Regions from separate parts of the Pseudomonas sp. B22129 genome, predicted to be linked through region 2. Evidence: predicted binding sites of a transcription regulator. Region 2 holds the regulator's gene; the other holds the start of a gene.
The links. The regulator FliA, encoded in region 2, starts transcription of late flagellar genes. The targets are predictions, from matches to a motif close to CTAAAGTTTNNNNNNNNNNNGCCGNTAA.

Region 1: flgM (flagellar biosynthesis anti-sigma factor FlgM) is a predicted target of FliA. The motif match lies at 1,912-1,939, and genes of this name have one in related genera.

What each region holds. Positions count from the first base shown of each region.
Region 1 covers NZ_CP162592.1:2,973,797-2,984,532, forward strand. Annotated here, with positions in the region: gene AB4P94_RS13680 (MFS transporter) at 1-121, shown strand, start outside; gene AB4P94_RS13685 (flagellar brake protein) at 184-933, opposite strand; gene AB4P94_RS13690 (flagella synthesis protein FlgN) at 1,029-1,499, opposite strand; gene flgM (flagellar biosynthesis anti-sigma factor FlgM) at 1,548-1,874, opposite strand; gene flgA (flagellar basal body P-ring formation chaperone FlgA) at 2,017-2,781, opposite strand; gene AB4P94_RS13705 (chemotaxis protein CheV) at 2,873-3,805, shown strand; gene cheR (protein-glutamate O-methyltransferase CheR) at 3,849-4,676, shown strand; gene AB4P94_RS13715 (hypothetical protein) at 4,751-5,533, opposite strand; gene flgB (flagellar basal body rod protein FlgB) at 5,853-6,260, shown strand; gene flgC (flagellar basal body rod protein FlgC) at 6,264-6,707, shown strand; gene flgD (flagellar hook assembly protein FlgD) at 6,724-7,455, shown strand; gene flgE (flagellar hook protein FlgE) at 7,487-8,797, shown strand; gene AB4P94_RS13740 (ribonucleoside-diphosphate reductase subunit alpha) at 9,090-10,736, opposite strand, start outside.
Region 2 covers NZ_CP162592.1:3,326,725-3,337,460, reverse strand. Annotated here, with positions in the region: gene AB4P94_RS15365 (flagellar motor protein) at 1-158, opposite strand, end outside; gene AB4P94_RS15360 (chemotaxis response regulator protein-glutamate methylesterase) at 158-1,279, opposite strand; gene AB4P94_RS15355 (chemotaxis protein CheA) at 1,327-3,522, opposite strand; gene AB4P94_RS15350 (protein phosphatase CheZ) at 3,534-4,322, opposite strand; gene AB4P94_RS15345 (chemotaxis response regulator CheY) at 4,341-4,715, opposite strand; gene fliA (RNA polymerase sigma factor FliA) at 4,884-5,624, opposite strand; gene fleN (flagellar synthesis regulator FleN) at 5,621-6,454, opposite strand; gene flhF (flagellar biosynthesis protein FlhF) at 6,559-7,875, opposite strand; gene flhA (flagellar biosynthesis protein FlhA) at 7,887-10,001, opposite strand; gene AB4P94_RS15320 (IS110 family transposase) at 10,173-10,736, opposite strand, start outside.

The DNA of each region.
Region 1 (10,736 bases), 350 kb from region 2:
GCCGGATGCGGCCCCGGAAACGGATCCGCAAGCCCCAATGGATGAGCCGCCCTTCGTAGGCCCGCCGGCGCCGCCGGACCCGGACGACCACCCTCACGACTTGAGCAGGGCGCGCCCCTGAAAGCAAAAACGGGCAGAACCCATCAGGTTCTGCCCGTTTTTTTTGGTCGCGACCTTTAAGGCTTAAAGATCGTCGTCCTTGTCGAAGCGCCGCGCTTCGCGTTGCAACTGGTACACAAACCGCTCCACCTGGCGCTGCACCAGGCCGCTCATGTTGTGGAAGCGTACACCGGCGAAGGTGGTGTTGATCTTCTCTTCGAAGTGCAGGTAACGCAGCTCGACGGACGTGGTCATGCTGCCGAAGGGCAGGGCGGCGATAAAGCGGTCGTAGACTTGGCCCAGTTGCAGGCGCTCGGAGATTTCGCCTTCAAAGCGCAATTTGCAGCCGGTGGCGGAGATGTCGAGCAGCTTGCCGCTGATCGGTGCCTTGAGCTTTTCACCACCCAATTCGATGCTGACCAGTTGTGCCAGCTTCAGCGCGGCGCGAAAGGCATTGCGACGCTGATGGTAAACCACCTCGTCGGGCATGCTGCCGGTGTAAATGCGGTGGCCGTCTTTTTCGCTGATGGCCAGGCTGCCGTTGCTTTCCCAGGCGACCCGCACACCGTCATGAAAGCCTTCGATGCGAAAGGGCTCGCCATTTTCCAGGTAGCGCTCGCCATCACGGGGAATCATTTCGTCCAGGGCCAGCGTCTTGCTGTCCCGGTCAACGTCCACCAGATAACTTTGGAAGCGCTGGCTGCGTTCGTGGAAAGTGATGATCAGTGGATCATGGCTTTCTTGCAGCATCCGCAATGTGCTGGCGATTTCCAGAGGCGTGGTGAGCACCTTGGGTGGCTGCGGAGCATCTTCCGCATTAAGGGCGTTGAACACGGTTCTTCCATCTCCAGACAAAATACGACTACACGCAAGAACCGGCATTTTGCCAGTATGTAGCGCGCCTTGGATAGGTGCGCTTTGAACCGGCGTCAGGCTTGGCTGCGGGTGCTGGGTTTGACCAGGCGTGAAGTGGAGCCTTGGGCGTTATAGAGGGCCGGAGGCTCTCCGCCGTGGAGTATACGCAACTGGTTGGCGGTCGTGGCTTGCTGAAGCTGGATCGACTGACCGTTGAGCAGGTTGGCTTCCTGGCACTGGGTGAGCAATTGGTTGAGTGCGGCGCTCTGCGTCAGCAACTGATCACCGACCGAGGAGTGGCTGGCCAGTTGGGCGAGGCCGTCGTGGTCTGCCGGCAAGCCGAGGCTGACAAGAATCTCGCTGCGCTTCTTGCCATGCTGCTCCAGCAGCACGATCAGTGACTGCTTGCGCGCCAGGATTTCTTCCAGCAAGCGCATGTCCCGGCCATAGAGTGCCAGGGATTCTTCTTTGAGCAGCTCGAGCAAATGTTGCGTCGGCGCCAGATCATCAATGATCAGTTGAAGCAAATGTTCGTCGTGGTGCATGGCTGGCCTTGGGTTTTAAGCGTCCAAAAGCCCTGCGCAGGCCTTTGCCTAGCGCTCGGCTTCGAAGTTAAGCAGCTTGCTGGCTACACGGTTGCTGTCGACTTTATAGCTGCCATCGGCGATTGCCTGTTTCAACTCGGCCACGCGGGCTTTATTGACAACCGGCTGGTCGCGCAGCGAGTCAGTGACCTTCTGCAACTGTTGAGCCTCATTGCTCAGGTGTACGGATTCCCCGCTTTGGCTGGCGCCGGCCTGTTCTGTCTTGGCCGCAGGTGCTGGCTGGGACTTGGCTTCAACGCTGTCCTTGGCCCCGCTGGTGCGCGTATTGCCCGGCAAAGCCTGGGAATTATTCAAACGACTGAAATCGATGACCATGATAAAAAAACCTCTGGGTATTTGGACGCTTGCCATGTTTTCGGCCATACCCGGACAAACTTTAGGCTCGATTGACAATAAACCTGTACGCGCGAACGTCTGGCGCACAGTGTAGGAAAAGCGGGCGTCCTGTGCCAGTAAACTATAAAGCCACCTCGACCTGCCCCGGCGCGGTCACCTGCGCCTTGATCACACGGTTGGAGTTGAGGTTCTTGACCCTGATCTGTTCGCTCATGCCGCCATTGGACAAGGCCTCGCCCGGCATCTTTACCGTCAGCGCACCGCTGCTGGCGGAAATCACCACCTGGTCGCCCTTGCGAATCACCTCGGCCTGCTCCAGATGAACCAGGGTAATCACTTGATCGGTCACCATCGGGCGGGTCAATTTCTGCCCAACCGCCTGGTCAACGGACGTGAGGTAGCCCTGGCTGATCAGGCTGATGTCCCGTTCACGCAGGGCGACGTCGCCGAAACCGATAATGCCGGTGCGTTTCAACGGCCGTGTCACCACCACCACATCACGGAACAGCTTGACCTGCGCCGGCACGAAGACCGTCCAGGGGGAGGCGCCTTCGCAGCGCACTTTTACCGTCACGCGGCCAATGGGCTGGGCAGGGCTTTCCAGGCTGGCTGTCAATTCCTTGTCGCACATGGGCATGCGCAGGCGCGGGTCCAGCTGGCTGACCTGGATTTCATAACGGCCCGGGGTCTGGGTGGTCGCCAGATAATCTTCTACAGTGAACTCAAGAAAGCCCTGAGTGACGCCGATAAGGAGATCAGGCAAGGTGACGTTGTCTGCGCGGGCCGTGGCGCCCAGCCCCAAGGCGAGCAGCGTCAGCAGTACACAGAGCTGTCTGTAATACCGTGCAAGGCCTGGGCGTCGGGAAACTGTCGTTTTAATATCCATGACCAACCAGATAGCAAAGCTCGTGCCGTTTAGAGTCAGCGGTGCGCTGCCCTGCAAGTATCGCCAAAGGTTTTAGCGTAGGAGTAAAGGCATGGCAGGTGTAATGGATTCAGTAAACCAGCGCACACAGCTGGTAGGGCAGAACCGCCTGGAGTTGTTGTTGTTCCGCCTGGACGGCAAGCAGCTGTATGGCATCAATGTGTTTAAAGTGCGGGAAGTGTTGCAGTGTCCCAAGCTGACTATCCTGCCCAAATCCAGCCCTGTGGTGTGTGGCGTGGCCAACATCCGTGGCGCGACCATTCCGATTCTTGATCTGGCGATGGCCACCGGCTCTGCGGGTTTGCAGGACCGCGAGAACCCGTTCGTGATCATTACCGAGTACAACACCAAGACCCAGGGGTTCCTGGTGCGCTCGGTGGAGCGCATCGTCAACATGAACTGGGAAGAGATCCATCCGCCGCCCAAGGGCACCGGGCGCGATCACTACCTCACGGCGGTGACGCGGGTCGACAACCAGTTGGTGGAAATCATCGACGTGGAGAAAATCCTCGCCGAAGTGGCGCCGACCTCGGAAACCATCTCGGTCGGCGTGGTGGACGCCGAAACCGCGCACAAGGCGGTATCGTTACGGGTGTTGACCGTTGACGACTCCTCGGTGGCCCGCAAGCAAGTGACCCGCTGCCTGCAAACCGTGGGCGTCGATGTGGTCGCCCTCAATGACGGCCGCCAGGCGTTGGATTACCTGCGCAAGCTGGTGGATGAAGGCAAGAAGCCTGAAGAAGAATTCCTGATGATGATCTCCGACATTGAAATGCCGGAAATGGACGGTTACACCCTCACGGCCGAGATACGTAACGATCCACGCATGCAAAAATTGCATATCATCCTGCATACTTCGTTGTCAGGTGTTTTCAATCAGGCGATGGTCAAGAAAGTCGGTGCCGATGACTTTCTGGCCAAATTCCGTCCTGATGACCTGGCATCCCGGGTAGTCGACCGGATCAAGGCAGCAGATCACGGCTAAGGGGATTTCCCCTGGCGGTCACACGATTTAAGAGGCGGTATCATTGTCTACGGGTAATTTGGATTTCGAACAGTTCCGGGTCTTCCTGGAAAAAGCCTGTGGCATATTGCTCGGTGAAAACAAGCAGTACCTGGTATCCAGCCGTCTCAATAAACTGATGGAACAGCAGGGCATCAAATCCCTGGGGGAGCTGGTGCAGCGTATCCAGGGCCAGCCGCGCAGCGGGCTCAAGGAAATGGTGGTCGATGCCATGACCACCAACGAAACCTTGTGGTTTCGCGATACCTACCCCTTTGAGGTGCTAAAGAGCAAAGTGCTGCCCGAGGCGATCAAGGCCGCACCGGGCCAGCGCCTGCGTATCTGGTCGGCGGCGTGTTCGTCGGGGCAGGAACCGTATTCGATTTCGATGTCCATCGATGAGTTCGAGCGGACCAACATGGGCCAGTTAAAGGCCGGCGCGCAAATCGTCGCCACCGACTTGTCCGGCACCATGCTCACCAACTGCAAGACCGGCGAGTACGACAGCCTGGCCCTGGGCCGCGGTTTGTCCCAGGAGCGCCTGCAGCGTTACTTCGACCCGAAAGGGGCGGGGCGTTGGGCGGTCAAGGCACCGATCAAGAGCCGGGTGGAGTTTCGCTCCTTCAACCTGCTCGACAGCTATGCCAGCCTGGGCAAGTTCGACATGGTGTTCTGCCGCAACGTGCTGATCTACTTTTCGGCCGAAGTGAAGAAAGACATCCTGCTGCGCATCCACGGCACACTCAAGCGGGGTGGCTATCTGTTCCTCGGCGCTTCCGAAGCGCTCAATGGTCTGCCGGATCATTACCAGATGGTGCAATGCAGCCCTGGCATCATTTATCAGGCCAAGTGACAGGTGATTGAGCAAAAAAACGGGAGGCCCTTGGGCTTCCCGTTTTTTTTACGCAAATTATCGACAGCTTATGTTCAGGGCCTGGCCGTCATGCGAATGTTGCCCAGGGAGAGACGGTGAACGCCGTTAGGCACCGCCTTATTGAAAATACCTAGCCGTACATCGCCTGTGAGCGGGGCAATGAAGCTGCCGGTGCCGGTTTGCGGCCGGACTTGAGTGATGTTCTGTACGTCCGGCCCGATCTGGGTGCCATTCATCGTCATGTAAAGGATCGAGCCATCGCTGGTAGCCGCGCCTCCGATGACATCAAAACTGCAGTCATACGTACGCCCGGCGATCACCGGCACAGGCCGGGAAATGATGTGGGCGCTGGTAGCCTGGCTGTTTGGAAGGTCGACGACCACGCTGGAATTGATAATGTGCAGTATCCCTCCCACGTAAGGCCCTTGCGGTACCCAGCCTTGAAAGGTGCCGTCGTTGAAATTCCATACTGTGGGTGCAGGCGGGACAACGATGGGGCGCGAGTTGATGCTTACTCTCGCGGTGGGTGCCGGGGTGATCAGCCGTCCACGCCTTATCTGCAGCAGCAAACTGACAATCGTTCCGGTACTGGCTTCAACAAACCTCCTGGGTATAAGGAGTTCCTGCCCGGGAGCATCTTGAGCAACATCAAAGCTTTGGTTGTACTCGCCACCGAGAACGGTGCTGCTCAGCGTCAAATAGATTCGGTCCGCACGCTCGACCGGAAAATCCAGTGCCAGCCTGGCAGAGGGGCCAACGATACTGTTGGTATTAAGGTTCGGAATGGGGGCGGTCGAATCTTGATCGATAAATCTGGGTGGCAAAGGAGTTAGCATTTTTCTTGCCTCTGTATTTCGCGCGAAGGGGGCTGCCTCATCAGGCGTCCCTTGTGGCAGGTATCGCAACTGTCAAAAATAACAGTGCCGATGAACGGCCCGGAATGTTCGCTTCCCTCACTTGCCTCCTGCCTCTATCGCATAAAGCGGCAACCCCCATTGCCGCTTTACTGGCGCCACGCGGAAACCGGTTGCCGCTTTTCTGGCATTGCCGCCGGCAAAACCCTCGCAAACCCTTGAGTTACGGGGCTTGAATAAACTGGCATGGGCCTTGCTATAACCCTGTTACGAAAAGCAGGTCAGCCTAAAGGTTTCCGCCATGAGCATCAGCTTCGATAAAGCGCTCGGTATCCACGAACAAGCCCTGGGCTTTCGCGCCCAGCGTGCTGAAGTCCTGGCCAACAACATTGCCAACGCCGATACCCCGAACTACAAGGCTCGGGACCTGGACTTCTCCGCCGTGCTCACCGCCCAGCAGGACAAGACCAAAAACGGCACCTTCGCCTTGAACATGACCAACAGCCGTCATATCGAAGCGCAAGGCCTGAGCAGTGGTGACGAGTCGCTGCTGTATCGCACGCCGATGCAGCCGTCGATCGACCAGAACACCGTCGACGCCCAGCTGGAGCAATCGGCTTACGCCGAAAACTCGGTGAACTTCCAGGCCAGCTTCACCCTGCTCAACAGCAAATTCAAAGGGCTGATGTCAGCCCTGCGTGGAGAGTAAGCCATGTCCTTAGCCAGTGTTTTCAATATTGCCGGCAGCGGCATGAGCGCCCAGACCACGCGCCTGAACACCGTCGCCAGTAACATCGCCAACGCCGAGACCGTGTCGTCGAGCATCGACCAGACCTACCGCGCCCGTCACCCGGTGTTCGCCACCATGTTCCAGGGCGGCCAGAGCGGCGGCAGCGATTCGCTGTTCCAGAACCAGGACGCCGCAGGCCAGGGCGTGCAGGTGCTCGGCGTGGTGGAAGACCAGAGCAACCTGGAAGCCCGCTACGAGCCTAACCACCCGGCCGCGAACGAAAAGGGCTACGTGTACTACCCGAACGTCAACGTGGTCGAGGAAATGGCTGACATGATCTCCGCCAGCCGCTCGTTCCAGACCAACGCGGAAATGATGAACACCGCCAAAACCATGATGCAGAAGGTCCTGACCCTGGGTCAGTGATAAGGGGCGCCAAATAATGGCCATTGTTGATACCACGTCTACACCCAACACGCCGGTCCAGGACCTGTTCAATTCCAAGGTCAAGACCTCGACGGATAACAGCAACCTTGGCGATGCGGCCAAGGCTGCGACGGGTAACCAGTCGCTGGGCAAGGACGCGTTCCTGCAACTGCTGGTGACCCAGCTGAAAAACCAGAACCCGCTGTCGCCTCAGGACAACGGCGCGTTCGTGGCGCAACTGGCGCAGTTCAGCAGCCTGGAAGGGATCAACACCCTGAACGACTCGGTGAATGCGATCTCCAGCAACTTCAGCTCCTCGCAAGCGCTGCAGGCGTCGTCGCTGGTAGGCCGTTCGATCATCACCCAGACCGACAAGGCGATGGTCGACACCAGCAAGAGCATGACCGGCTCGGTCGCGGTGACGGCGGCGACGGGCAACGTCTCGGTGAAAATCACTGACAAAGACGGCAACGTGGTGCGCACGATCGACATGGGTGCCCAGAGCGCCGGCGATGCCAGCTTTATCTGGGATGGCAAGACCGACAAGGGTGACGTCGCCCCCGCCGGGACTTACACCTTCGCGGCCACCACCAAGAATGACAAAGGCGACTCGGTTGCCTTGGCAACTTCGCTGCCGGCAACGGTCACCAGCGTGACGTTGAGCAAGACCGGCGGCGAAATGCTGCTCAACCTTGCAGGCGGCATGGGCAGCGTCAAGCTGTCGCAAATTCAGACTATCGGTACATAGAGCCGGCTAAATACGGCAGAAGGAGAGAAACATGTCTTTTAACATCGGCCTTAGCGGCCTCTATGCGGCCAACAAACAACTGGACGTGACCGGCAACAACATCGCCAACGTCGCGACCACCGGTTTCAAGTCGTCCCGTGCCGAATTCTCGGACATTTACGCGGCGTCCAAACTGGGCACCGGCCAGAACAGCGTCGGCAACGGCGTAAACCTGGCGGCCGTGTCCCAGCAGTTCACCCAGGGTGACGTCAATAACACCGGCGGTATTCTGGACATGGCGATCCAGGGCGGCGGCTTCTTCGTTCAGAAGGGCAGCGACGGTTCGCTGGAATATACCCGCAGCGGCTCGTTCCGTTCAGACAAGGACGGCTACATCACCAACAACACCGGCACCTCGCGCCTGCAAGGTTACGCCGCGGATGCCGATGGCAACATCCAGAAGGGTGGCCTGGTCGACCTGCAACTGAACCTGGCGAACCTGCCGCCCAAGGCGTCCACTAAAGTGGACTCCACGAGTAACCTGAACTCGTCTTCGCCGGTGATCGATCAGACGGCCAAGCCGTTCGACCCAACGGACACCAGTACCTTCACCACTCAATACCCCACAACCTTGTACGACACTCAAGGTAACGCACATCCGATGGTGCAGTACCTGGTCAAGACGGATTCCAATACCTGGAAGTCCTACACCTTGATCGACGGGCGCAACCCCGATGGTTCGAAGCCAACCGGCACGGGCTCCACGCCTCCGGTGGCCTCGACATTGAGCTTTGACGGTTCCGGCAAGCTGACCGGGATTGTCACCGGCACAACCTCCAGCACCACCCTGCAACTGACTGGCTGGGTGCCGGGCACCGTGACCAACGGCGTATGGACCAAAAACGGTGCGGACGCCAACCCGGGTGGCATCGCCATCAACATGGCCAACATCACCCAGTACAACTCGGCGACCTATCGCAACCCGCCGGTCACCGATGGCTATGCTACCGGCCAGATCACAGGCCTGAAAATCGACGGCAGCGGCGTACTGTTCGCCACCTTCAGCAACCAGCAGAGCAAGGCCATCGGCCAGATCTCCCTGGCCAGCTTCAACAACGAACAGGGGCTGCAGCCCAATGGCGGCACCACCTGGAAGGAAACCTTCGCGTCGGGCCAGCCGGGCTATGATGCCCCGCAATCCGGCACCCTGGGCGCCATCGTGGCCAACTCCCTGGAGAACTCCAACGTCAACCTGACCAACGAGCTGGTGGACCTGATCAAGGCTCAGAGCAACTACCAGGCGAACGCCAAGACCATCTCCACCCAGAGCACCATCATGCAGACCATCATTCAGATGACGTGATGCGGTAGTGCTCTACAAGAAGCCCCTCTTGCGAGGGGCTTTTTTGTGGGCGTTTATTGAAGGCCTTGTAGTGAGCGGGCTTGCCCCGCGCTGGGTGGCGAAGCCGCCCCAACCAGAACGCCGTGGTGTTTCGGACAGAACGAGGCGCCTGGTTTTGGGGCGGCTTCGCCACCCAGCGCGGGGCAAGCCCGCTCACTACAGGTAAGCCTGTAGGCAAAAGAAAACCCCCGGCAAACCCAGGGGGTTTGTCGGGGGTTTGGAGTAAGCGCCTTTTGGCGCTTACCGGCTCAGCTTACTGGCAAGCTTCGCAATCCGGTTCGTCAATCGCGCAGGCCTTAGGCACTGGTGCCGGGCCGGCCGGTGCGGCGAGCACCGAATCATCACCGTGGTTGCCGCTGGAAACAGCGTTCAGCTTACCGGTGTTGATGGTGGACTTCTCGGTGCTGGTCGCGGCCAGGGCACGGAGGTAGTAAGTGGTTTTCAGGCCACGGTACCACGCCATGCGGTAGGTCACGTCCAGCTTCTTGCCCGAGGCGCCGGCGATGTACAGGTTCAGCGACTGAGCCTGGTCGATCCACTTCTGACGACGGCTTGCCGCGTCGACGATCCACTTGGTGTCCACTTCGAAGGCGGTCGCGTAGAGCTCTTTGAGTTCTTGCGGAATGCGCTCGATCTGTTGCACCGAACCGTCGTAGTACTTCAGGTCGTTGATCATGACCGAGTCCCACAGGCCGCGGGCTTTCAGGTCGCGAACCAGGTACGGGTTGATCACGGTGAATTCGCCCGACAGGTTCGATTTCACATACAGGTTCTGGTAAGTCGGTTCGATCGACTGCGACACGCCGGTGATGTTGGCGATGGTGGCGGTCGGTGCGATGGCCATGATGTTGGAGTTACGAATGCCTTTCTGCACGCGGGCACGTACCGGCGCCCAGTCCAGGGATTCGTTCAGGTCAACGTCGATGTACTTCTGGCCACGCTGCTCGATCAGGATCTGTTGCGAATCCAGCGGCAGGATGCCTTTGGACCACAGCGAACCCTGGAACGTCTCGTAGGCACCGCGCTCGTCGGCCAGGTCGCAAGAAGCCTGGATCGCGTAGTAGCTGACCGCTTCCATGGACTTGTCGGCGAACTCAACTGCAGCGTCCGAACCGTAAGGAATGTGCTGCAGGTACAAAGCGTCCTGGAAGCCCATGATACCCAGGCCAACCGGACGGTGCTTGAAGTTGGAGTTCTGCGCCTGTGGCACCGAGTAGTAGTTGATGTCGATCACGTTGTCGAGCATGCGCACGGCGGTGTTGACGGTACGTTCCAGCTTGGCGGTGTCCAGCTTGCCGTTGACGATGTGGTTCGGCAGGTTGATCGAGCCCAGGTTGCAAACGGCGATCTCGTCCTTGTTGGTGTTCAAGGTGATCTCGGTGCACAGGTTCGAGCTGTGGACCACGCCCACGTGCTGCTGTGGGCTGCGCAGGTTGCACGGGTCTTTGAAGGTCAGCCATGGGTGGCCGGTTTCAAACAGCATGGACAGCATTTTGCGCCACAGGTCTTTGGCCTGGATGGTCTTGAACAGCTTGATCTTGCCAGGGTACTGGGACAGGGCTTCGTAGTACTCGTAGCGCTCTTCGAAAGCCTTGCCGGTCAGGTCGTGCAGGTCCGGCACTTCGGATGGCGAGAACAGGGTCCACTGGCCGTCATCGAAGACGCGCTTCATGAACAGGTCAGGGATCCAGTTGGCGGTGTTCATGTCGTGGGTACGACGACGGTCATCACCGGTGTTCTTGCGCAGCTCGATGAACTCTTCGATGTCCATGTGCCAGGTTTCCAGGTAGGCACACACAGCGCCTTTGCGCTTGCCACCCTGGTTCACGGCTACAGCGGTGTCGTTCACCACTTTCAGGAACGGAACAACGCCTTGCGACTTGCCGTTGGTACCCTTGAT
Region 2 (10,736 bases):
AAGGGCGACTGCAACAGCGCAGCGCCCACGGTGCCGCCGATTACGATCAGCGCTGCCGGGCCGTTGGCCAGCGCACCGAGGTGGCCGCCTTCGAGGTAGTTGCCGCCAATGATCGCGACAAACGCCATGATGATGCCGATCAGGCTCAATACATCCATCAGAGGCAGGCCTCCACCAGATGTTTGCCGATGTCGTCCAGGCTGTACACGGCGTCGGCCAGGTCAGCCTTGACGATGGCCATGGGCATGCCATAGATCACACAGCTGGCTTCGTCCTGGGCCCAGATCGCGCTGCCGCCCTGCTTGAGCAGGCGCGCGCCTTCACGGCCATCAGCGCCCATGCCGGTGAGCACCACCGCCAGAACTTTGTCGCCGTAGGACTTGGCCGCCGAACCAAAGGTGATATCCACGCACGGCTTGTAGTTCAGGCGTTCATCGCCGGGCAGGATTTTGATCGCCCCACGGCCATCCACCATCATCTGCTTGCCACCCGGGGCCAGCAACGCCAGGCCAGGGCGCAGGATGTCGCCGTCCTCGGCCTCTTTGACGCTGATGCGGCACAGCTTGTCCAACCGCTCGGCGAAAGCCTTGGTGAACGCGGCAGGCATGTGCTGCACCAAGACGATGGGCGCAGGGAAGTTGGCCGGCAATTGGGTCAGCACGCGTTGCAGGGCCACCGGGCCGCCGGTGGAAGTACCGATAGCCACCAGTTTGTAGGCTTTGCGTTTGGGCGCGGGGGAATGCCCGCTCGGCGCTGGCGCACGAACCGGCGCCACCGCCGGGCGGGCCACCGGTGCAGGTGCCGGGCGCGCAAACGACGACGTGGTCGGTGCCGGCGCCGCGACGGGCGCTGGCGCCGGTGTGCTGAACAGGCTGCGACGGTTACTGCGCGAAATGCTGTGCACCTTCTCGCACAGCATCTGCTTGACCTTCTCGGGGTTGCGCGAGATGTCTTCGAAATTCTTCGGCAGGAAGTCCACCGCACCCGCGTCCAGCGCATCCAGGGTCACCCGGGCGCCTTCATGGGTCAGCGAGGAGAACATCAACACCGGAGTCGGACAGCGCTGCATGATGTGCCGCACGGCCGTGATGCCATCCATCATCGGCATCTCGTAGTCCATGGTGATCACGTCAGGCTTCAACGCAATGGCTTGATCAATCGCCTCTTTGCCGTTGGTGGCCGTACCGACCACCTGAATCGTTGGGTCGGCGGAAAGAATTTCCGAGACGCGGCGGCGGAAGAAACCCGAATCGTCCACCACCAGGACCTTGACTGCCATAAACACTCCGTTAGGCGGGGCGGGCAAACCGCCCTACCCCACCAGAATCAAATACGCCGAGCGGCGTAACGCTTGAGCATGCTCGGGACGTCGAGAATCAGCGCGATCCGGCCGTCACCGGTGATGGTCGCACCCGACATGCCCGGGGTTCCCTGCAGCATTTTGCCCAAAGGCTTGATGACCACTTCTTCCTGGCCCACCAGTTGATCGACCACAAAGCCGATACGCTGGGTGCCCACGGAAAGAATCACCACATGGCCTTCGCGCTGCTCTTCATGCTTGGCCGATGCCACCAGCCAGCGCTTGAGGTAGAACAGTGGCAACGCCTTGTCGCGCACGATCACCACTTCCTGGCCGTCCACCACGTTGGTGCGCGACAGGTCGAGGTGGAAGATTTCGTTGACGTTGACCAGCGGGAAAGCGAATGCCTGGTTGCCCAGCATCACCATCAGGGTCGGCATGATCGCCAGGGTCAACGGCACCTTGATCACGATCTTGGAGCCCTGGCCCTTGGTCGAGTAGATATTGATCGAGCCGTTGAGCTGGCTGATCTTGGTCTTTACCACGTCCATGCCGACGCCACGGCCGGACACGTCGGAAATCTCGGTCTTGGTCGAGAAGCCCGGGGCGAAGATCAGGTTGTAGCACTCGGTGTCGGTCAGGCGGTCGGCGGCGTCCTTGTCCATCACGCCACGCTTGACCGCGATATTGCGCAAAATTGCCGGGTCCATGCCTTTGCCGTCGTCAGTAATCGACAGCAGGATATGGTCGCCTTCTTGCTCGGCGGCCAGAATCACCTTGCCGTTGCGCGATTTGCCCGACGCTTCGCGTTCTTCCGGGGTTTCCACGCCGTGGTCGACGGCGTTGCGCACCAAGTGGACCAGCGGGTCGGCCAGGGCCTCGACCAGGTTTTTGTCGAGGTCGGTTTCTTCACCCACCAGTTCCAGGTTGATTTCTTTCTTGAGCTGGCGTGCCAGGTCGCGAACCAACCGTGGGAAGCGGCCGAAGACTTTCTTGATCGGCTGCATCCGGGTTTTCATCACCGCGGTTTGCAGGTCGGCGGTGACCACATCGAGGTTCGACACGGCCTTTTGCATGGCTTCGTCGCCGCTGTTCAGGCCCAGGCGCACCAGGCGGTTACGCACCAGCACCAGTTCGCCGACCATGTTCATGATGTCGTCCAGGCGTGCGGTATCAACGCGCACGGTGGTTTCGGCTTCACTGGCCGGTTTTTCGGCCACCGGTGCAGCAGCTGCACGCGCCGCAGCGGGGGCCGCAGCAGGTGCCGGGGCTGGCTTGGCGGCCACTGGCGCGGCGGCTTTGGCGGCGACCGGTGCTGGCGTGGCAACCGCAGCCGCCGGGGCCACTTCGGTGAACTTGCCTTTGCCGTGCAATTCGTCGAGCAGGGCTTCGAATTCGTGATCGGTGATCAACCCGTCGCCGGCAGGTGCAGGCGCAGAGCTGGCCGCCGGCGCGGCGGCGGTGGCTGCAACTTCCGGCAAGGCTTCGGCCACAAACGTGCCTTTGCCGTGCAGTTGGTCGAGCAATGCTTCGAATTCGTCGTCGGTAATGTCGGTGTTGGCCGAAGCGGCAGGCGCTTCGGTGGCTGCGGCAGGGGCCACGGCGTCAGCCGCGAACTGGCCTTTGCCATGCAGCTGGTCGAGCAGGGATTCAAATTCTGCGTCGGTAATGTCTTCGCTGGTCGGCGCAGCAACCGGCGCACGCGGCGCTTCAGCTTCGGCCTTGACCGCGCTGAGGGAGTTGAGCAGCTGTTCGAACTCGCTGTCGGTCACATCCGGCTCGGCTTCCACCACCGGCGCGGGGGCTGCAACGGCAACCGGCGTCGAGGTGTCGGCGGGTTCTGCCAGGCGCGCCAGGGCGGCCAGCAGTTCCGGGGTAGCCGCGGTGATCGGGGCACGTTCGCGCACTTCGCTGAACATGCCGTTGACTGCATCCAGTGCTTCGAGAATCACGTCCATCAATTCCGAATCAACGTGGCGCTCACCCTTGCGCAGGATGTCGAACACGTTCTCGGCGATGTGGCAGCACTCCACCAGCTCATGGAGCTGGAGGAAGCCGGCGCCCCCTTTTACAGTGTGAAAACCGCGAAAAATTGCATTGAGCAGGTTCGCATCATCCGGTCGGCTTTCCAGCTCGACCAGTTGCTCGGACAACTGCTCTAAAATTTCGCCGGCCTCTACAAGGAAATCCTGAAGGATTTCTTCATCGGCGCCGAAGCTCATGTGGGTGCTCCTTAGAAGCCTAAACTGGACAACAAATCGTCTACGTCGTCTTGCCCGGATACAACGTCTTCACGTTTATCGGCATGAATCTGCGGACCTTCACCCTTGGCGAGATGTTTTTTTGGATCTTTTTCCGAGAGGATCGCCGCGCGGTCATGTTCAATACCGGCAAAACGATCGACCTGGCCAGCCATGAGCACCAGTTTGAGCAAATTGCTTTCCACTTCGGTGACCAGTTGGGTCACGCGTTTGATCACCTGACCGGTGAGGTCCTGGTAATCCTGGGCCAGCAGAATGTCGTTGAGGTTGCTGGAAACCGTGCGGTTTTCCTGCTCGCTGCGCGACAGAAAACTGTCGACCCGACGCGCCAGCTCACGAAACTCTTCAGCGCCCACTTCCCGACGCATGAAGCGGCCCCAGTCAACACTCAGGGCCTGGGCTTCGTTGGCCATACCGTTGACCAGCGGCGTGGCGTTTTCCACCAGGTCCATGGTGCGGTTGGCCGCCGCTTCAGTCAGCCTGACCACATAGGACAGGCGTTCGGTCGCGTCGGTGATTTGCGAAATCTCTTCGGCCTGGGGCATATGCGGGTCAATCTGGAAATTGACGATCGCACTGTGCAGCTCGCGTGTGAGCTTGCCCACTTCCTGATACAGGCCGCGGTCACGGGTCTGGTTGAGCTCATGGATCAACTGCACCGCGTCGCCGAACTGGCCTTTTTCAAGGCTTTCAACCAACTGGTGAGCATGCTTTTTCAGGGTCGACTCAAAGTCTCCCTGTGACGTTTCGTTATGCTCCATAGCGCCCCCGTGGCAGCATCAATGACCGATGCGTTCGAAGATTTTTTCGATCTTCTCTTTCAGTGCCAGCGCCGTGAACGGCTTGACCACGTAACCGTTGACCCCGGCTTGGGCGGCTTCAATGATCTGTTCACGCTTGGCTTCAGCGGTCACCATCAGCACAGGCAGGCTGCGCAGCTTTTCATCCGCACGCACGTGGCGCAGCAGGTCGATACCGGTCATGCCCGGCATGTTCCAGTCGGTTACCAGAAAGTCGATGCTCCCGCTGTTGAGGATCGGAATCGCCGTAATGCCGTCATCCGCCTCGACCGTGTTGGTGAACCCAAGGTCACGCAACAGGTTTTTTATGATCCGCCGCATCGTTGAGAAGTCATCAACGATGAGGATTTTCATGTTCTTGTCCAATTCGACCTCCAAGCAGTCTTAAACGCGCCCAGCACCTGGACGCGCCATTTCAATCAACAGGCGTTACACAAAAAGGACTGCCCAGGGCACCACGGAACTGATCCGCGAAAACGTGAAGCCTTCGCGGTAGCGTCTGCAGTGTCCCCACACTGCCTGTCAGCGCGCGCGCCACTCTCCCAATCGTCCCCGCAAGCGGGCTGCGCACTGGCTATGCAGCTGGCTGACACGCGATTCGCTGACCCCCAGGACCTCACCGATTTCCTTGAGGTTCAGCTCTTCGTCGTAGTACAGCGCCAGCACCAGTCGCTCACGCTCCGGCAAATTGGCAATCGCCTCCGCCAACGCCCCCTGGAAACGTTCATCTTCCAGGTCGCGCGACGGTTCGAGATGTGCACTCGCGCCGTCCTCGTGCAGCCCTTCGTGTTCGCCGTCCTGCAACAGGTCGTCGAAACTGAACAGGCGGCTGCCCAAGGTATCGTTCAAAATCCCGTAGTAATCGTCGAGACTCAATTGGAGTTCGGCCGCAACTTCATGATCTTTAGCGTCACGGCCGGTTTTTGCTTCAATTGCGCGAATCGCGTCACTGACCATTCGCGTGTTGCGGTGTACCGAACGCGGCGCCCAATCCCCTTTACGCACTTCATCGAGCATCGCGCCACGGATGCGGATACCCGCATATGTCTCGAAACTCGCACCCTTGCTCGCGTCGTATTTGGTCGACACTTCGAGCAGGCCGATCATGCCGGCCTGGATCAGGTCTTCCACCTGCACGCTGGCGGGCAGGCGTGCCAGCAAGTGATAGGCAATGCGCTTGACCAGGGGCGCATAGCGCTCGATCAGTTCGCCCTGGCTGTCACGTGCCGACTTTTTGTAAAGGTTGTAGCCGCTGGATGTCATAGCACCGGTCCTGCGCTCGTCTGATGCACCAAACGCTCGACGAAAAACTCCAGATGCCCCCGCGGGTTGGCAGGCAACGGCCAGGTATCGACCTTCTGGGCAATGGCCTTGAACGCCAGTGCGCACTTCGAACGAGGGAACGCTTCATAGACCGCACGCTGCTTTTGCACGGCCTTGCGCACACACTCGTCATACGGAACTGCGCCGACGTATTGTAAGGCGACATCGAGGAAGCGATCCGTGACCTTGGTCAACTTGGCGAACAGGTTGCGCCCTTCCTGCGGGCTTTGGGCCATGTTGGCCAGCACACGGAAGCGGTTCATGCCGTAGTCACGGTTAAGCAGTTTGATCAGGGCGTAAGCGTCGGTGATCGAGGTGGGTTCATCGCACACCACCAGCAACACTTCCTGCGCCGCGCGCACGAAGCTGACCACGGACTCGCCGATCCCGGCGGCGGTGTCGATCACCAGCACGTCGAGGTTGTCGCCGATATCGCTGAATGCCTGAATCAGGCCGGCATGCTGCGCCGGGCTCAGGTGCACCATGCTCTGGGTGCCCGACGCCGCCGGCACGATGCGAATGCCGCCTGGCCCCTGCAGCAGCACATCGCGCAGCTCACAGCGGCCTTCGATCACATCGGCGAGGGTGTGTTTGGGTGTCAGCCCCAGCAAAACGTCGACGTTCGCCAACCCCAGGTCAGCATCCAGCAGCATGACGCGACGGCCAAGCTCTGCCAGGGCCAGGGACAAATTCACTGACACGTTAGTTTTCCCGACGCCACCTTTGCCGCCGGTCACCGCGATCACCTGTACGGGATGCATGCTGCCCATTTTATTTCTTTACCTTGTCTTGCTTAGACGCAGGCTACATGGCTTGGCCGCGTGAATCGCTTGCAGACCATCGATGTAGATACTTTTCACGGTGTTCACTGCCCTCAACCGACCCGTTTTGCCGGGTTGTGGTAAAGGTCCGCGAACATGTCAGCCATCGCTTCCTCGCTAGGCTCTTCTTGCATTTGCACACTGACGGCACGGCTGACCAACTGATGACGGCGCGGCAGATGCAGATCATCCGGAATCCGCGGGCCGTCAGTCAGGTAAGCAACCGGTAATTCATGGCTGATCGCCAGGCTCAACACTTCACCCAGGCTCGCGGTTTCGTCGAGCTTGGTCAGGATGCAACCGGCCAGGCCGCAGCGCTTGTAGCTGTGGTACGCAGCGGTAAGAACCTGTTTCTGGCTAGTGGTTGCAAGCACCAGGTAATTCTTTGATTTGATGCCACGCCCGGCCAGGCTTTCCAGTTGCATGCGCAAGGCCGGGTCGCTGGCTTGCAGGCCGGCGGTATCGATCAGCACCACGCGTTTGCGCAGCAGCGGGTCGAGGGCATTGGCCAGGGACTGGCCCGGGTCGACGTGGGTCACCGGCACGTTGAGGATACGGCCCAGGGTCTTGAGCTGTTCCTGAGCGCCGATGCGGTAGCTGTCCATGCTCACCAGCGCGATATTCTGCGCGCCGTATTTAAGCACGTAACGCGCGGCCAGCTTGGCCAGGGTGGTGGTCTTGCCCATGCCGGCGGGGCCGACCATGGCGATTACACCGCCCTCTTCCAGGGGTTCGATTTCCGGGGTGACGATCATGCGCGCCAAGTGGGCCAGCAGCATACGCCAGGCCTGGCGCGGCTCTTCAACTTCGGCGGTGAGCGCCAGCAGGTCGCGGGACAATGGGCCGGACAGGCCGATCCGTTGCAGGCGGCGCCACAGGTTGGCTTGTGCAGGCTTGCTGCCTTGCAGCTGGGTCCACGCCAGCGAGCCAAGCTGCACTTCCAGCAGTTCGCGCAACCCGTTGAGTTCAAAGCGCATCGAATCGAACACGCGCTGGTCAACCGCAGCGGCCGGGGCTGGCGCAGCAGGACGTGGCGGTTCTTTGAACGTTGGCTCGACCAAAGGCTCGGACGCCGTCAGCGGCAGCCCGGCGAACAATTGGCGATTGGTGGTGGCATCGCTGTCGCCGCGCATGCTCAGTTCAGCCTGGGCCGAGACAATGCGCGAAGCGGTCTTGCGCAGCTCGTCTTCGAGCTCCATGTTCGGCACGCGCGGCGCCAAGGCCTGGGGCGTGTAATCCAGGGCAGCCGTCAGCTCGACACCGCCGGCAATGCGGCGGTTTCCGATAATCGCGGCATCGGCGCCCAGCTCATCACGTACCAGTTTCATGGCCTGACGCATATCGGCGGCGAAAAAACGCTTAACTTGCATAACCCACTACCTCAGCCGTTGGGCCCTACTGTCGCGACGATAGTCACTTGCTTGTTGTCAGGAATTTCCTGATAAGCCAAAACGTGCAAATTCGGAACTGCCAGGCGACCAAACCGCGACAACATCGCTCGAACCGGGCCTGCCACCAGCAGAATCACCGGGTGGCCCGCCATTTCCTGACGCTGAGCGGCTTCGATCAACGAACGCTGCAGTTTTTCAGCCATGCTTGGTTCCAGCAGAACGCCCTCTTCCTGGCCAAGCCCGGCCTTCTGAATACTGTTGAGCAATATTTGTTCCAACCTTGGCTCCAGGGTGATCACAGGCAGCTCAGACTCAACGCCTACAATGCTTTGCACGATGGCGCGGGACAAGCCGACACGCACCGCAGCCACCAGAGCGGCAGTATCTTGACTCTTGGCGGCATTGTTGGCGATGGCCTCGGCAATGCTGCGGATGTCGCGCACGGGCACCTGCTCGGCCAGCAAGGCTTGCAACACCTTGAGCAATTGCGACAGCGACAGCACGCCCGGCACCAGTTCTTCGGCCAGTTTTGGCGAGGCCTTGGCCAGCAAACCCATCAATTGCTGGACTTCCTCGTGGCCGATCAGCTCGTGGGAGTGCTTGTACAGAATCTGGTTGAGGTGGGTGGCGACCACCGTGCTGGCGTCCACCACGGTGTAACCGAGGGACTGCGCCTGGCTGCGCTGGCTGACTTCGATCCACACCGCTTCCAGGCCGAAAGCCGGATCTTTGGCGGTAATGCCATTAAGCGTACCGAACACCTGGCCGGGGTTGATCGCCAGCTCGCGGTCCGGGTAGATCTCGGCTTCGGCCAGGATCACGCCCATCAGCGTCAGGCGATAGGCGCTGGGCGCCAGGTCGAGATTGTCGCGGATATGCACGGTGGGCATCAGGAAACCCAGGTCCTGCGACAGTTTTTTGCGCACGCCCTTGATCCGCGCGAGCAGTTGGCCACCCTGGTTGCGGTCCACCAGCGGAATCAGGCGGTAGCCCACTTCCAGGCCGATCATGTCGATCGGGGTCACGTCATCCCAGCCCAACTCCTTGGTTTCCTGGGCACGGGCCGGAGACGGCAGCAAATCCTGCTGGCGGGCGATCTCTTGTTGCGCCAGCACCTTCACCGCATTTTGCTTGCGCCAGAACAGGTAGGCCGCGCCGGCCGCCATGGCCGCCATGCTCAGGAACGACACGTGCGGCATGCCGGGCACGATGCCCATGATCGCCATGATGCCCGCTGCCACAGCCAACGCTTTTGGCGAGGCGAACATCTGGCGGCTGATCTGCTTGCCCATGTCTTCGGAGCCCGAAGCACGGGTCACCATGATGGCCGCCGCTGTAGATAACAACAGTGATGGCAATTGCGCCACTAAACCGTCACCGATGGTCAGCAAAGCGTACACCTTGCCCGCATCGCCAAAGGTCATGCCGTGCTGGAAGATACCGACCGCCATGCCGCCGATGAGGTTGATGAACAAAATCAGCAGGCCGGCGATGGCGTCACCGCGCACGAATTTGCTCGCACCGTCCATCGAACCGTAGAACTCGGCCTCCTGGGCGACTTCCAGGCGACGGGACTTGGCCTGGTTCTGATCGATCAGGCCAGCGTTGAGGTCGGCGTCGATGGCCATCTGCTTGCCGGGCATGGCATCCAGGGTAAACCGCGCGCTCACCTCGGAAATGCGCCCGGCGCCCTTGGTGACCACCACGAAGTTGATGATCATCAGGATCGCAAACACCACGATACCGACCACGTAGTTACCGCCGATCACCACCTCACCAAAGGCCTGGATCACCTTGCCGGCGGCGGCGTGGCCGTCCTGGCCGTGGAGCATGACCACACGGGTCGAGGCCACGTTCAACGCCAGCCGCAGCAGGGTGGCCACCAGCAGAATGGTCGGAAACACCGCGAAATCCAGCGGCCGCAGGGCGTATACGCACACCAGCAGTACCACGACGGACAGGGCAATGTTGAAGGTGAAGAACACGTCGAGCAGGAACGGCGGCATCGGCAACATCATCATTGCCAGCATCACCAGCAACAACAACGGCACACCCAGGTTGCCCCGCGACAGGTCAGTCAGGGTGCCACGGGCCGTGCTGAGCATTTGAGAGCGATCTACCACCGGTATTCCTCGTGTTCCTTGAAGCAAAGTTTTGACGCCGAGGGGCGTCTTGAAGGCGGTATTGCAAGAAGCCTTCCAACTTTGGTTTCAGGGCGACGATCGTCGAGGGGTAACCGATTCATCTGTGGGAGATTCTATGGTTGGGGGCAACCCTCAACCAACCTTCGGTTGGTATTCGTTTTGCCCTTTCAGCAAGGCAAATACCACCCGAGCAAGCTTGCGAGCCAACATTACCAGTACCTGAGTGGTGCTATATCCCCGTGCCCGCTGCGCCTGGTAAAACTCCTTCCATGCTGCAGTCCGGCTAGCCGCCATTGCTGCGTTATGCAGAAGGCGCCGCGCTTCTGAGTCGCCGCGCTTGCTTAAACTGCGCCGATTATCTTTCTGCCCGGACTTGGAGACGCGCAAGTCCATACCCAAGAAAGCGATAAATGCGTCCGCGTTTCTAAAGTCCCCTCGCTGGAAGCTGGTAATCAAGCGAGCCCCGGTCAAAAAACCGATACCTTCAACGCTCATGCAACGTTTGAGTTGGCCCAGTAACCCAGCCTCTTTCAGTCGATCGCTGATCATTTTTTCGATCAATCCTTCAAGTCTTTGCATCGACTTCATTTGCTCGGCAAAAGAGGCCTTCAACAGCGGTTCATTCGCCCAGCTTTGCGTCAGGCTAACGCGAGCTTGAACCAGGGCGGCACGGCGGCGGAAAAGGCTTAACAGTTG